Regions from separate parts of the Nocardiopsis sp. LDBS0036 genome, predicted to be linked through region 2. Evidence: predicted binding sites of a transcription regulator. Region 2 holds the regulator's gene; the other holds the start of a gene.
What was found. Region 2 encodes HrcA, which represses chaperone genes, less so after heat shock. Its sites were predicted from a motif close to TTGGCACTCTCNNNNNGAGAGTGCCAA; they were not measured.
Positions count from the first base shown of each region.

Region 1: the regulator HrcA is predicted to act here: its motif matches at 1,963-1,989, upstream of UIS43_RS14130 (FmdB family zinc ribbon protein).

Region 1 is NZ_CP141103.1:3,364,377-3,369,554, forward strand. It holds gene galU (UTP--glucose-1-phosphate uridylyltransferase GalU) at 50-988, opposite strand; gene UIS43_RS14125 (5-formyltetrahydrofolate cyclo-ligase) at 1,146-1,790, shown strand; gene UIS43_RS14130 (FmdB family zinc ribbon protein) at 2,007-2,369, shown strand; gene UIS43_RS14135 (SAF domain-containing protein) at 2,568-3,224, shown strand; gene UIS43_RS14140 (MscL family protein) at 3,330-3,737, shown strand; gene UIS43_RS14145 (M15 family metallopeptidase) at 3,800-4,906, opposite strand.
Region 2 is NZ_CP141103.1:5,936,566-5,941,743, forward strand. It holds gene UIS43_RS25235 (DUF4870 domain-containing protein) at 1-49, opposite strand, end outside; gene UIS43_RS25240 (DUF4870 domain-containing protein) at 97-426, opposite strand; gene UIS43_RS25245 (DUF3097 domain-containing protein) at 1,588-2,427, opposite strand; gene hrcA (heat-inducible transcriptional repressor HrcA) at 2,609-3,622, shown strand; gene dnaJ (molecular chaperone DnaJ) at 3,627-4,766, shown strand; gene UIS43_RS25260 (16S rRNA (uracil(1498)-N(3))-methyltransferase) at 4,763-5,178, shown strand, end outside.

The sequences.
Region 1 (5,178 bases), 2.6 Mb from region 2:
CCCCGTATGCGGTGCGCCGGGCCCCGGTCGGGGCGCTCGGGAGTCCCGGTCAGGGGCGCTGGGCCCGCGCGCGGTCGACGAAGTCGCTCAGCCAGGGCAGCAGTTCGTCGGCGAGGTCGGGGCGCCGGCAGGCGAAGTCCACGACCGTGCGGATGTAGTCGGCCTTGTTGCCGGTGTCGTAGCGGCGGCCGCGGAAGAGGACGCCGTGCACCGTACCGCCGTCCTCGGGCTTGCGCCGGGCCAGCTCGCGCAGGGCGTCGGTCAGCTGGATCTCACCGCCCCGGCCGGGCGGGGTCTCGTGCAGGACGGGGAAGACCGCCGGGTCGCAGACGTAGCGGCCGATGATCGCCCAGCGGCTCGGCGCCTGCTCGGGGGCGGGCTTCTCGACCAGGTCGGTAACGGTGACGACGTCGTCCTCGTCGGTGGGCTCGATGCCCGCGCACCCGTACAGGGACACCTGCTCGGGCTCCACCTCCATGAGGGCGACGACGCTGCCGCCGTGGCGCTCGCGCACCTCGATCATGCGGCGCAGCAGGTCGGCGGACTCGATGAGGTCGTCGCCCAGCAGGACGGCGAAGGGGTTGTCACCGACGTGCGCCTCCGCGCACAGCACCGCGTGGCCCAGGCCGCGCGGCTCGCCCTGGCGGACGTAGTGCACCTGGGCGAGGTCGCTGGACTCGCGCACCGAGCGCAGCCGGGCGTCGTCGCCCTTGGCCTCCAACGCCTCCTCCAGCTCGTAGGCCCGGTCGAAGTGGTCCTCGATGGAGCGCTTGCTGCGTCCCGTGATCATCAGGACGTCCTGGAGGGAGGCGGCCACCGCCTCCTCCACGACGTACTGGATCGCGGGCTTGTCCACGATCGGCAGCATCTCCTTGGGCGTGGCCTTGGTCGCGGGCAGGAAGCGCGTGCCCAGGCCCGCGGCGGGTACGACCGCCTTCGTGACGGACACGGAACCGGAGGGTCGCTTGTGGTCGGTGGAGTCGTTCATGTCGGCACTTTAGGCCAGCGGTCGGCCGTCTCCGCGCCTGCACACACAGGAGGGCGCCAAGAAGTACGGATGGTTTCGGGTGGCGGAGGGTGGACCGCCACCGCTTGTTCACCGCACGGGGCAACCGGCCGGGTCGGGGCGGTGCCACACTGGGGCCATGGGCGAGAGCGGACTGCGTGAGGCCAAGGCCGGGCTGCGGAGGGGTTTCCTGGAGCGGCGGCGCGCCCGGGGCCCCGAGGAGCGCGCCCGGGCCGGGTCGGCGGTCCGCGACGCGCTGCTGGACGTCCCGTGGCTGGCCATGGGCGGGACGGTCGCCTGCTACTACTCCGTGGGCGGCGAGCCCGACACCCGCAAGCTGGTGGCGGCGCTGTGGAAGCGCGGCGCCTACGTGCTGCTGCCCGTGTTCCTGCCCGGCGGCGAACTGGACTGGGCGGCCTTCGACGGGCCGGACTCCCTGGCCCCGGCCGGTCACGGGCTGCTGGAGCCCGTGGGCCGCCGCTACGGGCCCGACGCGCTGGCCCGGGCCGACGCGGTGGTCTGCCCGGCCGTGGCCGTGGACCGGCGGGGGACGCGCCTGGGGCGCGGCGCGGGGTGCTACGACCGCGCGCTGGCCCGCAAGGGCCCGCACACCCCGGCGATCGCCCTGGTCCACGACGAGGAGTTCGTGGAGTCGCTGCCCGCCGAGCCGCACGACCTGCCGGTGGACGCGGTGGTCACCCCGTCCGGCGGGGTGCGGGTCCTCGGCGCGGGCGTGTGGCCGGGCGGACCGGACGAGCGGGAGCGGCTGAGCCGGAAGGACTGAACGGGAGCGGCCGGACCGCGGGGCGGGACCGGGGCGGGATTAACCCGGGCCCCGGGGGCGTTGTCGCTGGCGGTCGCGCTCCGGCGGCGCCCGGCGTCCGACCGCCCGCGCCCCCGCACCGGTCCCCGTGGGCGAGGCCCTGTCACGGCTCCGGTCGGCGAGCGCGTACTATTTAGCAGTCAACGGGCGAGAGTGCCAGCAAGGAGGACCCGAACAGTGCCTACGTACCAGTACGCGTGCACCGAGTGCGGCGCCCAGATGGAGGTCGTGCAGAGCTTCAGCGACGACGCGCTGACCGTCTGCCCCGAGTGCGAGGGCCGCCTGCGCAAGGTGTACTCCGCCGTGGGCATCGTCTTCAAGGGCTCCGGCTTCTACCGCACCGACAGCGGCAAGTCCTCCAACAGCTCCGTGCTGACCGGCTCGGGCTCCACCGAGAGCAAGGACAGCGGGAACTCGGGCTCCACCGACTCCTCCGCCGCGTCCTCCGCCTCCTCGGACACCAAGGGCTCCTCCTCGGACACCAGCAGCAGCACCACGGCCAAGGCCGGCAGCACCAGCGCCACCGCCGCGACGAGCTGACCGCCGGGCCGTTGACCGCCCACCGCGCCGCCGACCCCTCGGCGGCGCGCGGCATGTCCGGCTCCGCTGCGGGTGCGCCGGGCAGCCGCCCGCCCCTCCACGCCCGGGCGCCCCGACCGGACGCCCCGGTGCGCGGCCCGCGCGATCGGGCCTGTGGACAACCTCCGAACGGGCCCTCCGCGGCCTAGCGTTGAGGTTATGACCAACGCCGCACCCCCGCCCTACCGGCACCGGCGCGCGCTCACCCGGCTCCTGGACCGGCACCGGCGCGTCGTCGCCGCCCTCCTGGCCGCCGCCGCGCTCCTCAGCGCCGTCCTGGCCGTACGCCCCGCACCCGTACCCGTCACCCGCGTCCTGGTCGCCTCCCGCGACCTCGGCGCCGCGGACCCCCTCACCGAGGGCGACCTCACCGCCCGGGACCTGCCCGCCGGGTCCGTGCCGGGCGGCGCGCTCGCGGCCGACACCGCGGCCGCCGGGCTCCGTCTCAACGCTCCGGTACGCCGGGGAGAGGTGATCACCGACGCCCGGCTCGCCGACCCTCCCGCGCGGGCCTACGGCCCCGGCCTGGTCGCCGTTCCGGTGCGGGTGGCCGACCCCGGCGCGGTGGGCCTGCTCTCCCCCGGCAGCCGGGTGGACGTCCTCGCCGCCGGAGGCAGCGACGACCTCGCGCCCGCCCGGGCGGGCCCCGCCGTGGAGGTGGTCAGCGACCGCCCCGTCCTGGCCCTGCCGGAGGAGGAGTCCTCGGGCGGCGGGGAGGGCGGCGCGCTGATCGTCGTCGCGGCCACGCCCGTCGAGGCCAGGAGTCTGGCGGGCCACGCGGCCGCCTCCCGGCTGTCCATCACCATCCGCGGTTGACCGGCGACGTCCGGTGGGCAAAGCTGTCCGGGCGCCGCGGGCTCCCACCCGGGGATCCCGCTCCGGCGCCCGTACGGACACCACGAGTATGTAGGGCTTGTATCCATGCAAGGCTTCAAGAAGTTCCTGCTCCAGGGCAACCTGGTGCAGCTGGCGGTCGCGGTCGTGATCGGCGCGGTCTTCGCCAACCTCATCACCGCGTTCACCGAGGGGTTCATCACCCCGCTGATCGGCATCTTCGGCGGGGTCCCCACCTTCGGCGACCTCTACTTCGAGATCAACGGGAGCCGGTTCCTGTACGGGGCGTTCGTCGACGCGCTGATCTCGTTCCTGATCACCGCAGCGATCCTGTACTTCTTCGTGGTCCTGCCCGTGGCCAAGGTGGTGGAGCGCTTCGTCAAGGCCGAGGAGGCCACCACGCGCGAGTGCCCGCACTGCCTCAGCGAGATCAGCAAGAAGGCGTCCCGCTGCGCCCACTGCACCAGCGAGGTGGTGCCCGAGACGGCCGCCTGAGGCGGTCGGACGCGTCGGGGCGGCCCCGTGCGGGGCCGCCCCCGGCAGGCACCGGCCGAAGGTCAGCCGGTGTACTCCCAGTGCCAGGGCTCGAAGGGACTGGACTTGGCCCAGGCAGGGTGGTGCCAGCCGAAGTCGGCGCCGTTGGCCTCCATCCAGAGCCAGCGGTCGGACCGGTAGTTCTGGATGCCGCAGCCGAGGTCGATGGCCTGTCCCAGGCCGTGGTTGCTCGTGCCGGGGACGGCCGCGAAGCCCGGCGCGACCTGTCCGTAGACGCGGTGCTGGTTGGGCAGGTCGCGGTAGGCGCTGGTGATGCAGATGTTCTCGCCGAACTCGTCCACGTACCTGGCGTTGAGCTGGAGGAAGTCCACGGCCGCGTCGGCGCGCAGCTTCTTGTCGTCGTAGAGGTCGCACAGGGAGTTGGCCGGGAGCAGGCCGTTGGCCGCCCCCTCGGCGTTCGCGGCGGCGGACGGGTCGCAGTCCCCGGCGGCCATGTAGGCCTCCGGGTCGATGCCGCGGTCCTCCAGCTCCTGCACCAGCTCGTTCGTGGTCTGCTCGGACCGCTCGCGCAGGGCCTCGATGTCCGCGGCCAGCTCGACCTGTTCGAGCTGGGTGGTGGTCTGGAGCTCCTGCGCCTGGCTCGCCAGCTCGACCTGCTCCTCACGCAGGTCCGTGGCGTCCTGGATGAGCATCTGGTTGTCCTCGGAGATCTTCGCCGCGTAGGACTGGATCTGCAGGTCCTCGGTGAGGGACCCCGACGCCAGGACGGCGAGCATGCCGCCGTCGGGCTGCTTGTACAACGTGCTGGCCAGCTGGGCCAGCGGTTCGCGCATCTCGTTGAGTTCGAGTTCGGTCTGCTGGAGGTCGTAGATGGTCTGGACCAGCTCCGACTGGGCGTCCTCCAGCGCGTCCTGGCGGTCGACGAGGTCCTGGTTGGCCTCCTCCAGCTCCTGGGAGGCGGTCTCGGCCCTCTCCCGGAACTCCTCCAGGCTCGCCTCGGCGGGTTCCAGCGCGCCGGTGTGCACCGGCGCCACGAGGAGCGCGGTGACGAGCGTGAGCGTCAGCGCCTGTGCGAAGCGGACCCGGTAGGACAGGGCGAAGGCGGTGAGCGCCCCGCCGCCACCCGGTACGCGGGACCTGCGCCGCGCCGCATCAGAAGTGAACGGCACGAATGATCCTCCGGCTGCTTTTCCTCGAACACCTACCCGTGGCCGCAAGGCAACGTACTACATGTCCACATGCGGCCACGCGAGATCGGTCCACCGGACGGAGCGGGTCGCGGACGGGCCCCACCCCGCCCCGCCGCCCTCCGCTCCGGGCTTCGGTGAAACACCTGGTCACCGCCGGGCTGGTCAACGCCGAGCCCGCGCCCCCATCGTTATCGAGGGCACATATGCGGCCATAACACGACATGCGTCATGAACAACGTCACACCGCACCA
Region 2 (5,178 bases):
GCTGGCCCTGACCGTAGGGGCCCTCGGGAGGGTTGCTGGGATAGGACATGTTGGGTTCCTTCGTGCGGATGCGCTCGGACTGCGTGCGGGAGCGGATCACTTCAACAGGCGGATGCTCACCGGGTAGCGGTACCACGTCCCCTTGTTGGCGCCGTTGGCGCCCAGGACGCCGAACACGATAGCGACGATCCAGATCAGGGCGACCAGGAGGGATCCGATCCAGGACAGCTCCGGGAAGAAGATACCCAGGCCGATGAAGGCCACCCACGCGAAGAGGTAGGGGATCAGCAGGGTGAGCTGGAAGTTGGCCGCCTCGGCCGCGTGGTGGCGGACGAACGGCGACTGGTTGCGCTTGGCGAAGTAGACGGCCAGAGGCGGAATCCAACCCAGGCAGGCGATCACGAAGCCCGACAGGTGGGCGAGCATGGCCACGAGCGTGCTGTTGTCGCCGCCCGGCGCGCCCTGCTGGGGCTGGCCAGGAACGCCCGGCTGCCCGTACGCCGCGGGGGCGCCCGGGTAGGGCTGCTGCTGGCCCGGGGCGGGCTGGCCGTAGACGCCCTGCTGGGGCTGGCCGTACTCGCCCTGCTGGGGCTGCTGGGGCTGGCCGTAGGGCTGCTGACCGTACTCGGGCTGCGGGGCGTAGCCGGGCTGGGCGCCGGAGGGCTGGGCTCCCGGCGCCTGGGCGTAGCCCTGCTGTCCCTGGTCGGGCTGCGGGGCGTACGGGGACTGGGCGCCGGAGGGCTGGCCGTAGGCGGGCTGCGCCCCCGGGGTCTGGCCGTAGGCCGCCTGCTGCCCGTAGCCGGGCTGCTCGGGGGCGCCTTCCGGCGGTGCGAAACCGGGCTGCTGCTGTCCGGCCGGGGGCTGGCCGTACTCGCCCTGCTGGGGCTGGCCGTAGGGCTGCTGACCGTATTCGGGCTGCGGGGCGTAGCCGGGCTGGGCTCCAGGGGCCTGGCCGTACCCGGGCTGGGCGCCGGAGGGCTGCCCGTAACCCGGCTGGGCCCCCGAGGCCTGGCCGTAGCCCTGCTGCCCCTGCTCGAACTGCGGGGCGTACGGCGACTGCGCGCCCGAGGACTGACCGTAGGCGGGCTGGCCCTGACCGGGCTGGGGCGCGTACGGCGACGGGGCGCCGGGGGGCGGTGCGAAGTCGGGCTGCGCCCCCGGGGTCTGGCCGTAGCCCTGGTAGCCCTGGTCGGGCTGCGGGGCGTACGGGGACTGCGCACCCGAGGGCGGCTGGCCGTGGTCCTGGTCGGGCTGCGGAGCGTAGGGCGGCTGCGCCCCGGACGGCTGCCCGTAGGAGGGCTGCTGGCCGGGTTCCGGCTGCGGGGGCCGCTGTCCGTACTCCTGCTGACCGTCCTGCCCGTGCTCCGGCTGCTGTCCCCGGTGGGGATCCTCCGGGGGCGGGGGGTTCGTCGGGGTCTGGCTCATGCTCTTCCTTGGCTCCGCTGATGAGAGGGAGGTTCTGTACTACCGTGCTGTACCGACGACCGCGCGGGCCGGAGGCGGGCGACCTCGGCACCGGACACGGGGACCGGCGCCTCGCCCAGGTCAAATCCTAGGTCCTACCGCTCCTCCCGCGCGCAGCGCTCGCTAGGGAGCGTCCGGGTGCGGCCCGGTGACGAAGTCGATCAGCTCCTCCACCCGGCCGAGCAGAGCCGGCTCCAGATCAGCATAGGTACGGACCGACCCCAGGATCCGGCGCCACGCCTCTCCCGTCTCCATCCGCCAGCCCAGGGCGCTCACGACCCCCTCCTTCCAGGGCACGTCGCGCGGCACCTCGGGCCATGCCCCGATCCCCACGGAACCCGGCCGCACCGCCTGCCAGACGTCGACGTAGGGGTGCCCGGCCACCAGCACGTGCTCGCCGCGCACCCGCTCGGCGATCCGCGTCTCCTTGGACCCCGGCACCAGGTGGTCCACCAGGACGCCCAGCCTCCTGCCGGGCCCGGGTGAGAACTCCGCCACGATCGAGGGCAGGTCGTCGACCCCCTCCAGGAACTCGACGGCCACCCCCTCCACGCGCAGGTCGTGGCCCCAGACCTTCTCCACCAGTTCGGCGTCGTGGACGCCCTCCACGTAGATCCGGCTCTCCCGGGCCGTGCGCGCCCGCGCGCCCGGTACCGCCACCGACCCGGAGGCGCTGCGCAGCGGCCCCCGTGGAGCGGCGGAGGGGCGCACGAGGGTCACCGGCTCGCCGTCGACCAGGAACGCGGCGGGGGCGAGGTCGAACACGCGGCGGCGGCCGTGCCGGTCCTCCAGCGTGACGGTGGCCTTGTCCCAGGCCATCACCGCCCCGCAGAACGCCTCCTCGGCGTCCTCCACGACCAGTTCCCTTTCCAGGGGCACCTCGCGGACCGCCTTCTTCTTCGGGCGGCGCCAGTCCCCGGCGAGCACGTCGCGGCCGTAACGGCCGGTTCCCTTGGTAGCCACGGTCGTGCAGTCTACTGGTGGCGCGCGCCGGCGCCCCGTCGGCCGCGGCGCGTGCCGCGTGCCCGGCGGGAGCAGGGGCGGCACGGCCGCGCCGCGGCTTCACCACCCGCGGGTAACCGTCAGGGTTTGCGGCCGGGCGTAGACTTAGCACTGAGGACCATGGAGTGCCAGGAGGTGGCGAGTGCTGGATGAGCGCAAGCTCGCGGTCCTGCGTGCCGTCGTCGAGGACTTCGTCAACACCAACGAGCCCGTGGGTTCCAAGGCCCTGGCCGACCGGCACCGGCTCGGAGTCTCCCCGGCGACCATCCGCAACGACATGGTCGCCCTCGAGGAGGACGGCTACATCGCGCAGCCGCACACCAGTGCCGGACGCGTTCCCACGGACAAGGGGTACCGGCTCTTCGTCGACCGGCTCTCCTCGGTCAAACCGCTCTCCAGCGCGGAGCGGCGCGCCATCGAGTCCTTCCTCACCGGCGCCGTGGACCTCGACGAGATCGTCGCCCGGACCGTGCGGCTCCTCGCGCAGCTCACCCGCCAGGTCGCGATCGTCCAGTACCCGTCGCTGACCCGCTCGTCGGTGCAGCACGTGGAACTGGTCCCCCTCGGGGGTCAGCGGATCATGATGGTCGTGATCACCAACACGGGCCGGGTCGAGCAGCGCGTCATCGACGGCCTGGGAGAGGTCCACGAGGCCGCCGTCAACGACCTGCGCGCGATGTTGAACCGGGCCATCGCCGGACGCCACCTCGGCGACGTGCCCGACGCGGTGGAGGACCTGCCTCCGCAGGTGGCGCCCGAACACCGCCAGATGGCGGTGTCGGTCCTCTCCGTCCTGCTGGAGAGCCTCGTCGAGCGGCACGAGGAGAAGATCGTCCTCGCGGGGACGGCCAACCTCGCCGCCGTCGACTTCGCCGCCAGCCTCAGGGACGTCCTGGAGGCACTGGAAGAGAACATGGTCCTCATCCGTTTGCTGGGAGAGGCCAAGGACCCGTCGATGCTCACGGTGCGCATCGGCGCGGAGAACTTCCACGAGGGCCTGAGGTCCACCTCCATCGTGTCGGCGGACTACGGTGTGGGAAACCAGTCGCTCGCCAAGATCGGTGTGGTGGGACCCACCCGGATGGACTATCCGGGGACGATGGGAGCAGTACGCGCCGTGGCTCGCTATGTCGGACAGATTTTGGCAGGACAGTAACCCAGTGGCCAGAGACTATTACCAGGTTCTCGGAGTGCGTCGCGACGCGTCCAAGGACGAGATCAAGAAGGCCTACCGGCGGCTCGCGCGCGAACTCCACCCGGACATCAATCCGGACCCCGCAACCCAGGAGCGCTTCAAGGAGGTGACCCAGGCCTACGAGGTCCTCTCCGACGAGAACAAGCGCCGGATGTTCGACATGGGCCAGGACCCCTACGCGCCCGGCGGCGGCGGGGCCGGGGGCTTCGGCGGCGCGGGCGGGTTCGCCTTCGACGACATCATGAACGCCTTCTTCGGCGGCGGCCAGCCCGGCGGGCGCGGCCCCCGGGAACGGGTCCGCCGCGGGCGCAGCATCAAGATCCGCGTCGAACTCGACCTGGTGGAGACCGCGTTCGGGGTCAGCAAGGAGATCACCTTCCCCACCGCCATCCTGTGCGAGACCTGCCAGGGCGAGGGGACGGCGGCCGGTTCGCACCGCACCACCTGTGAGATGTGCCACGGACAGGGCGAGGTCTCCCAGGTCACGCGGTCCTTCCTCGGCCAGGTCATGACCTCCCGCCCCTGCCCCCAGTGCTCGGGCCAGGGCTCGGTCATCACCAACCCCTGCGGCGACTGCGCGGGCGAGGGCCGGGTGCGCGAGAAGGTCACCCGCACCGTCAAGATCCCCGCGGGCGTCGACGACGGCACCCGCATCCAGCTCGCCGGGGAGGGCGAGGTCGGCCCCAACGGCGGACCGCGCGGCGACATCATCCTGGAGATCATCCAGCGCCCGCACCCCACCTTCGAACGTCGCGGCGACGACCTGCACTGCACGGTGACCGTCCCCATGACGGCCGCCGCGCTGGGCGCCTCCTTCGCCTTCGACACCCTCGACGGCACCGAGAACATCGACCTGCGCCCGGGCACCAACTCCGGCCACGTCATCACCCTCCCCAACAAGGGCGTCAGCCACCTCGACGGCGGCGGCCGGGGCGACCTGCGCATCCGCGTCGACGTGGAGACCCCGAGCAGGCTGGACGAGGAGCAGGAGGCCCTCCTGCGCAAGTTCGCCGAACTGCGCGGCGAGGACCAGACCCCGGGACGCTTCAGTCCCGGACACGGCGGGTTCTTCTCCAAGATCCGCGACGCCTTCGGCGCCAAGTGACGCCGCCGGTCTTCCTGGTCGAGGCCGCCGACCTGGCGGCCGACCGGGTGACGGTGGACGGCGCCGAGGGCCGCCACGCCGCCGTGGTGCGCCGCATCCGGGAGGGCGAGACCGTCGACCTCTCCGACGGACGCGGTCTGCGCGCCCGCTGCACGGTGACCGCCGTGGGCGGGGACCACATCGTCTGCGCGGTGGTGGAGCGCCGGGAGGAACCGGCGCCCCGCCCCCGCCTGACCGTGGTCCAGGCACTGCCCAAGGGCGACCGGGGCGAACTGGCCGTGGAGATGATGACCGAGGCCGGAGCGGACGCGGTCGTGCCCTGGGCGGCGGAGCGCTGCGTCACCCGCTGGAAGGGCAACCGCGCCGCCAAGGCGCTGGCCAAGTGGCGTGCGACCGCCCGCGAGGCGGCCAA